DNA from 3 places in the Chromobacterium sp. CV08 genome. Region 2 is predicted to be linked to each of the others. Evidence: predicted binding sites of a transcription regulator. Region 2 holds the regulator's gene; each other region holds the start of a gene.
The links. The regulator FNR, encoded in region 2, switches genes on or off when oxygen is low (the NO sensors DNR and NnrR bind a similar motif). The targets are predictions, from matches to a motif close to TTGATNNNNATCAA.

Region 1: a site for FNR is predicted at 1,261-1,274, ahead of WNM05_RS21775 (universal stress protein). Genes of this name have one in related genera too.
Region 3: a site for FNR is predicted at 1,471-1,484, ahead of ccoN (cytochrome-c oxidase, cbb3-type subunit I). Genes of this name have one in related genera too.

Annotation. Positions count from the first base shown of each region.
Region 1 covers NZ_CP150453.1:4,750,227-4,752,491, forward strand. Annotated here, with positions in the region: gene WNM05_RS21770 (glutamine synthetase family protein) at 1-1,207, shown strand, start outside; gene WNM05_RS21775 (universal stress protein) at 1,362-1,838, shown strand; gene WNM05_RS21780 (TlyA family RNA methyltransferase) at 1,869-2,265, opposite strand, start outside.
Region 2 covers NZ_CP150453.1:1,284,627-1,286,891, forward strand. Annotated here, with positions in the region: gene hemN (oxygen-independent coproporphyrinogen III oxidase) at 1-718, opposite strand, end outside; gene fnr (fumarate/nitrate reduction transcriptional regulator Fnr) at 825-1,571, shown strand; gene WNM05_RS06050 (DUF1853 family protein) at 1,621-2,265, opposite strand, start outside.
Region 3 covers NZ_CP150453.1:4,130,205-4,132,469, reverse strand. Annotated here, with positions in the region: gene ccoN (cytochrome-c oxidase, cbb3-type subunit I) at 1-1,331, opposite strand, end outside; gene WNM05_RS18760 (M61 family metallopeptidase) at 1,794-2,265, shown strand, end outside.

The sequences.
Region 1 (2,265 bases), 1.4 Mb from region 2:
GCAGCTGCGCATCGCGCGCGCCGTGCCGTTGCAGAGCTGTATCGGCGAATTTCCCGATTACAGCTTCTATGGCGAACACGATCCGGACGTCACGCTGGCGCCCGATTACGACACGCTTCGGCTGCTGCCGTGGGCGCGGACCCCGCGCGCGCTGGCGATATGCGACTGCGTCGACCACGACGGCAGCCTGTCGCCGCTGGCGCCGCGTTCGGTGCTGAAGCAGGTGCTGGCGCGCTACGCCGCCCGCGGCTGGGCGCCCGTCGTCGCGCCGGAACTGGAGTTCTACCTGTTCGCCGCCCACGGCGACCCGGCGCAGCCCTTCCTGCCGCCGGCGCTGCCGTCCGGCCGCCGCGAGACCGGCTTCGACGCCTTCGGCTTCGCCGCGCTCGGCGAGCTGGAGGCCTTCTTCGACGAGCTGTACCGGGCCTGCGAGACGCTGGCCATCGCCACCGACACCTGCGTGCACGAGATGGGTCCGAGCCAGTTCGAGATCAATCTGAAACACGGCGACGCGCTGAAGCTGGCCGACGACACCTTTCTGTTCAAGACCGCGCTGAAGGAAATCGCCCACCGCCACGGCCTCAGCGCCGTGTGCATGGCCAAGCCGCTGTCCGGCCAGCCCGGCAGCTCGATGCACATCCATCAGAGCGTCGTCGACCGCGACGGCCGCAATGTGTTCAGCGGCGACGGCGGCGAGGCCAGCCCGGCCTTCTTCGGCTTCATCGCCGGCCTGCAGCGCTTCCTGCCCGAGCTGATGCCGATGTTCTGCCCGAACCCCAACTCCTACCGCCGCTTCGTCAAGGGCATGGCGGCGCCGGTCAACCTCAGCTGGGGCCTGGACAACCGCTCGGTCGGCCTCAGGGTGCCGGTCTCCGGCCCGGAGGCCCGGCGGGTCGAGAACCGCCTGCCCGGCTGCGACGCCAACCCGTATCTGGCGCTGGCCGCCAGCCTGGGCGCCGGCCTCGCCGGCATCGAGCAGGGCCTGGCGCCGGACGAGGCGGTGCACGGCAATGTGTTCAAGCAGCAGGCCGCCAGCCTGCCGTCGACGCTGGACGCCGCCTGCGCGGCGATGGCCGCGGGCTCGGCCGAATCGCTGTTCGGCGCCGATTTCAGCCGCGCCTATCTGGCGGTCAAGGAAGTCGAATTGAACGACTACCACCGCCAGGTCACCGCATGGGAACGGCAGTACCTCGGCTTCCTGGTCTGATCGGTCGGCCGGCCCCGGCCGGCCGCCATCGCCGGTCCCGGCGTCCGTCTTGATTGTCCTGGATCAATACCCGCGCATCGCCGCGAGACGGCGGCGCCGCCGCCGGGTTATGCTGCAAGCATCCCACCGAGCAATGTTTCGCGAAGGAGCAGCCATGTACCGTCACATCATCGCCGCGATAGACGGCGGCAACAATTCCGACAAGGCCCTGCACGAGGCCATCCGCCTGGCCAAGCACAGCGGCGCGCGGCTGACGCTGGCCCACGTCGCCGGCCTGCGCGACCTGGTCGTCGACAGCCTGGGCGTCTATTCCGGCGACCCCGGCTACGACCTGGCGCTGCAGCAGGGCCAGGAGGCGCTGGAACGGGCGCAGAACATCGCGCACGTCGCCGGCCTGACCGACGTCGCCAGCCATATGGAGAAAAGTTGGGAAGGCGGCCACGATCTGGCCGACCTGCTGCTGGGCTACGCCCGCGAACAGCAGGCCGATCTGATGGTGGTCGGCACCCATGGCCGCAGCGGCCTCGCCCACCTGTTCCTCGGCAGCTTCGCCGAGGACATCCTGCGCCGCAGCCACTGCCCGGTGCTGGTGGTGCGCAGCCTGGACGACGACGACATCAGCGTCGACTAGCCTTTCCCGCCGACGTCCGCGCGGCGGCGCTCAGCGCCGCGCGGCGTGGACGAAGAATTCGCGGTTGCCGTCGCCGCCCCTGATCGGGCTGTCGAACCAGGCCAGCGGCCGCATGTTCTGCTCGGCCAGCACCCGGTCTATCTTGTCCCGCACCAGCGGGTACAGGCTCTCGTCGCGGACGATGCCGCCCCGGGACAGGCCCTCGCGCCCGACCTCGAACTGCGGCTTGACCAGGCTGAGCAGCCGGCCGCCCGGCTTCAGCAGCGGCAGCGCCGACGGCAGCACCAGGCTCAGCGAGATGAAGGACACGTCGCAGACCATCAGGTCGAAGCCGTCGCCGTCGTTGGCGGCCAGCAGCGCCGCATGGTCCAGCGCGCGGGCGTTGACGCCCTCGAAATAGCGGACCCGCGCATCCGAGCGCAGGCGG
Region 2 (2,265 bases):
CCTTTTCCAGCGTGTCGCGCATTGTCTCGCGGCTTTGCTGCGGCAGGCCGTAGATCAGGTCCAGGCTGACCGATTTCATGCCGGCCTCGCGACCGGCGTCTATCACCGCGCGGGTCTCGGCCTCGCTCTGGACGCGGTTGACGGCGCGCTGCACCTCGGCGTTGAAGTCCTGGACGCCGACGCTGATCCGGTTGAAGCCATATTCTGCCAGCTTGAACATTGTTTCACGTTTAACCTTGCGCGGATCGATCTCGATGGAATATTCTCCGTCGCTCAGGAATTCGAAGTGGCTTCCCAGGATGCCCATCAGACGCTCGAGCTGGGCATCGGACAGGAAGGTCGGTGTGCCGCCGCCGAAATGCAGCTGTATCACCTTTTCGCGGCAGCCCAGTTCCTCGGCCGTCAGGCGGATTTCCCGCTCCAGATAGTCGAGGTAGCGGTCGGCCAGGCTCTTGTTTTTGGTAATGATCTTGTTGCAGGCACAGTAATAACAAATTGTGTTGCAAAACGGTATATGAGCGTACAATGATAAAGGTTTGCGATTGGCTCCGATCCGGCGCTGGCGCAGACTGTGCTGGTAATTGTCAGCGGAAAAGCCCGGCGTGAAGCGGTCCGCGGTCGGGTAAGACGTGTATCTTGGTCCCGATCCGTCGAGGCGCTCGATCAGTTCCCGATCGAACTCGAAATGGGCGGGAGAAAATGGACGGGTGGTTTTCATGTCGTATTCGGATGGTAAAACTTCTGGTGGACTGGTAAATTTGCGGAAAACCTGCGAATTCCGTATTGACAAGGGTCAAGCTTCGACAGCTTGCGGCAAACACAGCATGTCTGAACAAAATCAAACTTCCCTGCACACACTGAAAATCTCCTGCTCCAGCTGCAGCCTCCGCGAGCTGTGCCTGCCTGTCGGGCTCAACCGCGAGGAGATGAGCCAGCTGGACACGGTGATCCGCCAGAGCCGCCGCCTGAAGCGCGGCGAGTACCTGTTCCGCAGCGGTGAGGGATTCAAGTCGCTGTACGCGGTGCGCACCGGCTTCTTCAAGACCTCGGTCGCCAGCCAGGACGGCCGCGAGCAGGTCACCGGCTTTTTGATGTCGGGCGAGCTGATGGGCCTGGACGGCATTTCCACCAGCAGCCACAGCTGCGACGCGATCGCGCTGGAGGACAGCGAGGTGTGCGAGCTGCCGTTCAGCCGGATGGAGACGCTGAGCCGCGACATTCCCAGCCTGCAGCACCATTTCTACCGGCTGATGAGCCGGGAGATCGTCCGGGACCAGAACGTGATGCTGCTGCTCGGCAATATGAAGGCGGAGGAGCGCATCGCCGCCTTCCTGCTGAATCTGTCGCAGCGGCTGTCGACCCGCGGTTTCGCCGCGAACGACTTCATCCTGCGCATGAGCCGCGAGGAGATAGGCAGCTTCCTCGGCCTGAAGCTGGAAACGGTCAGCCGCACGCTGTCGAAGTTCCAGCAGCAGGGCTGGATCACCGTCGACCACAAGCACATCCAGCTGGTGAAGTCGCAGGATCTGAAGAACCTGATTTCCGGCTGTCTGCACGCCAGCGGCCATTGAGCCGGGCGGGGCGCCGCATGACGAGGGCAGGCCGGGAGCCTGCCCTTTTTTATTGCCCGCCGGCGATGCGGGCGCGCAGTTCGGCCAGTCGCTGCGGGTCAGGCCAGCCTTCCGGCGTGACGAAGCCGCGGGCGGTCTCGCGCCAGCGGCCGCCGCCGTCCGGCTGCAACTCGGCCACCAGTTGCGGCGACCGGCTGCTCAGCAGCCGCTCGCGCAGCGCCGCCTCGTCCAGCGTGTCGGCCCGCGCCAGCGATGCCGGCGCCAGCCAGGACAGCCGCGGCAGCCAGGCCCAGCGCGAGTCGGCGTGGCGGCGGGGCCAGGCCCCGGCCAGCGGCGCATGCCAGCCGAGCAAGGCATCCGGCGCCAGCGGCGGCGGCAAGGCCCGCTGCTCCCGGCAGAAGATCCAGCCGCTCAGCCGGGCGCCGGCGCGGCAGCCGGCGAAGCCGTCCGGCAGCCGCGCGGCGGCGTCCGGATGGCGGCTCAAACGCAATTGTGTGGCAAGTTTGGTCGCTTTCAGCCGCCAGGCGTCGCGCAGGCTGGGACCGACCAGCGAGTCGGGGTCGGCGCCGAGCCGAAGATAGAATTTGCTGGCGGTTTCCAGATGCCAGGGCTCGCCGTCCAGCCAGAGCAGGAAGTCGAACTCGCCCACCGTGCGGCGCTCGCCGTTGATGACGTTCAGGTTTTCCGCGGCTAG
Region 3 (2,265 bases), 2.0 Mb from region 2:
CCGGACAGGTACAGGGTGCCGCCGAGGAAGCGCACGAAGTGGTACGGATAGGTCGCCTTGACCGCCTCGACGAAGGCGTAGGTCAGCGTGCCGTCCGGATTCAGCGCGCGCCACATCAGGCCCTGGGTCACGCCGGAAATCCACAGCGCGGCGATGTAGAGCACGACGCCGACGGTGGCGAGCCAGAAATGGGCCTCGATCAGCTTGACGCTGAACATGGCGTCGCGGCCGAACAGGCGCGGAATCAGGTAGTACATCGAGCCTATGGTGATGAAGCCCACCCAGCCCAGCGCGCCGGAGTGCACGTGGCCTATGGTCCAGTCGGTGTAGTGCGACAAGGCGTTGACGGTCTTGATCGACATCATCGGGCCTTCGAACGTCGACATGCCGTAGAAGGACAGCGACACCACCAGGAACTTCAGCACCGGGTCGGTGCGCAGTTTGTGCCAGGCGCCGGACAGCGTCATGATGCCGTTGATCATGCCGCCCCAGGACGGCGCCAGCAGCACCAGCGAAAACACCATGCCGACCGACTGGGTCCAGTCAGGCAGCGCGGTGTAGTGCAGGTGGTGGGGACCGGCCCACATATAAGTGAAGATCAGCGCCCAGAAGTGCACCACCGACAGCCGGTAGGAATACACCGGGCGGCCGGCCTGCTTGGGCACGAAGTAGTACATCATGCCGAGGAAGGCGGCGGTCAGGAAGAAGCCCACCGCGTTGTGGCCGTACCACCATTGCACCATCGCGTCGACGGCGCCGGCGTAGACCGAATAGGACTTCCACAGCGTCACCGGCACGAAGGCGGAGTTGACGATGTGCAGCAGCGCCACCGCGAGGATGAAGGCGCCGTAGAACCAGTTGGCCACATAGATGTGCTGGACCTTGCGGATGGCGATGGTGCCGAAGAACACCACGGCGTACACCACCCATACCACGGCGATCAGCAGCTTGATCGGCCATTCGAGTTCGGCGTACTCCTTGGCGAAGGTGTAGCCGAGCGGCAGGGTGATCACGGCCAGCACGATGACCAGCTGCCAGCCCCAGAAGGTGAAGGCCGCAAGCTTGTCGGAAATCAGGCGGACGTTACAGGTGCGCTGCACGACATAATAGGATGTGGCGAACAGGCCGCAGCCCCCGAAGGCGAAGATGACGGCGTTGGTGTGCAGCGGGCGCAGCCGGCCAAAGTGGAACCACGGGCCGAAATTGAGTTCGGGCCAGACCAGCTGGGCCGCGATGATGACGCCCACCAGCATGCCGACTATGCCCCAGACTACGGTCATGATGGCAAATTGGCGCACCACCTTATAGTTATAAGTGGGTTGCGTTTCCATTTAAGGTTATCTCCAAGGTTGCTAACTTCAGAACACGACAAACCATGGCGGCTTGAACTTCGCGCCTGCAACCCAATCTGGAGGAGGAAGGCTAGAGGCAAGCCGCGGGGAACCGAATCTGCAAAGTTGAACCAGGTGCTTGACCTGTATCGATAGGCTTTGATGTCTGTATTAGCAGTTCGCAGGCCGTTTCGACAGCACCAAATTTCCACTTGACCAATGCCGTTATTCTAAAACAATTGCAATGTGCGAGCCAGACGCATAATCGGCATGGTCGGTCCCGGTATGTCTTTTCCTGCGTCGTTTCAAGAGTAGCGATGTGAACAGTTCATATTGCCACTCATGCAATTGTATTGGTCTGTCGGCGCCACTCATTGACATGGATCAATACGGCATAAATGACGGCGCCAAATACGCGTCAATGCTAGAATCATCAGGTTTTGCAACGCTCGCAGGCTGATAATGACCCACTCCGCTCCCGTACATTACACGCTGCGTCCGGCCTCGCCGCAGGCGCATCTGTTCGACGTCACCGTCACCGTCACGCACCCGGCCAAGAACGGCCAGGTGTTTTTTTTGCCGGCGTGGATTCCCGGCAGTTATATGATCCGTGAATTTTCCAAGCACATCGTCAGCCTGGCCGCCGAGGCCGGCGGCAAGGCGGTGCCGCTGAGGCAACTGGAGAAGAACCGCTGGCAGGCGGCGCCGGCCAAGGGCGAGCTGACGCTGCGCTACCAGGTCTATGCCTTCGACCTGTCGGTGCGCGGCGCCTACCTGGACGGCGAGCGGGGCTTTTTCAACGGCACCAGCGTGTTCCTGGCGGCCGAGGGCTACGAGAACGAGTCCTGCACCGTCGACATCCAGGCGCCGGACGGCAAGTCTTATGCCGACTGGAAAGTGGCGACCAGCCTGCCGGCCGTCGACGTCAAGAAGA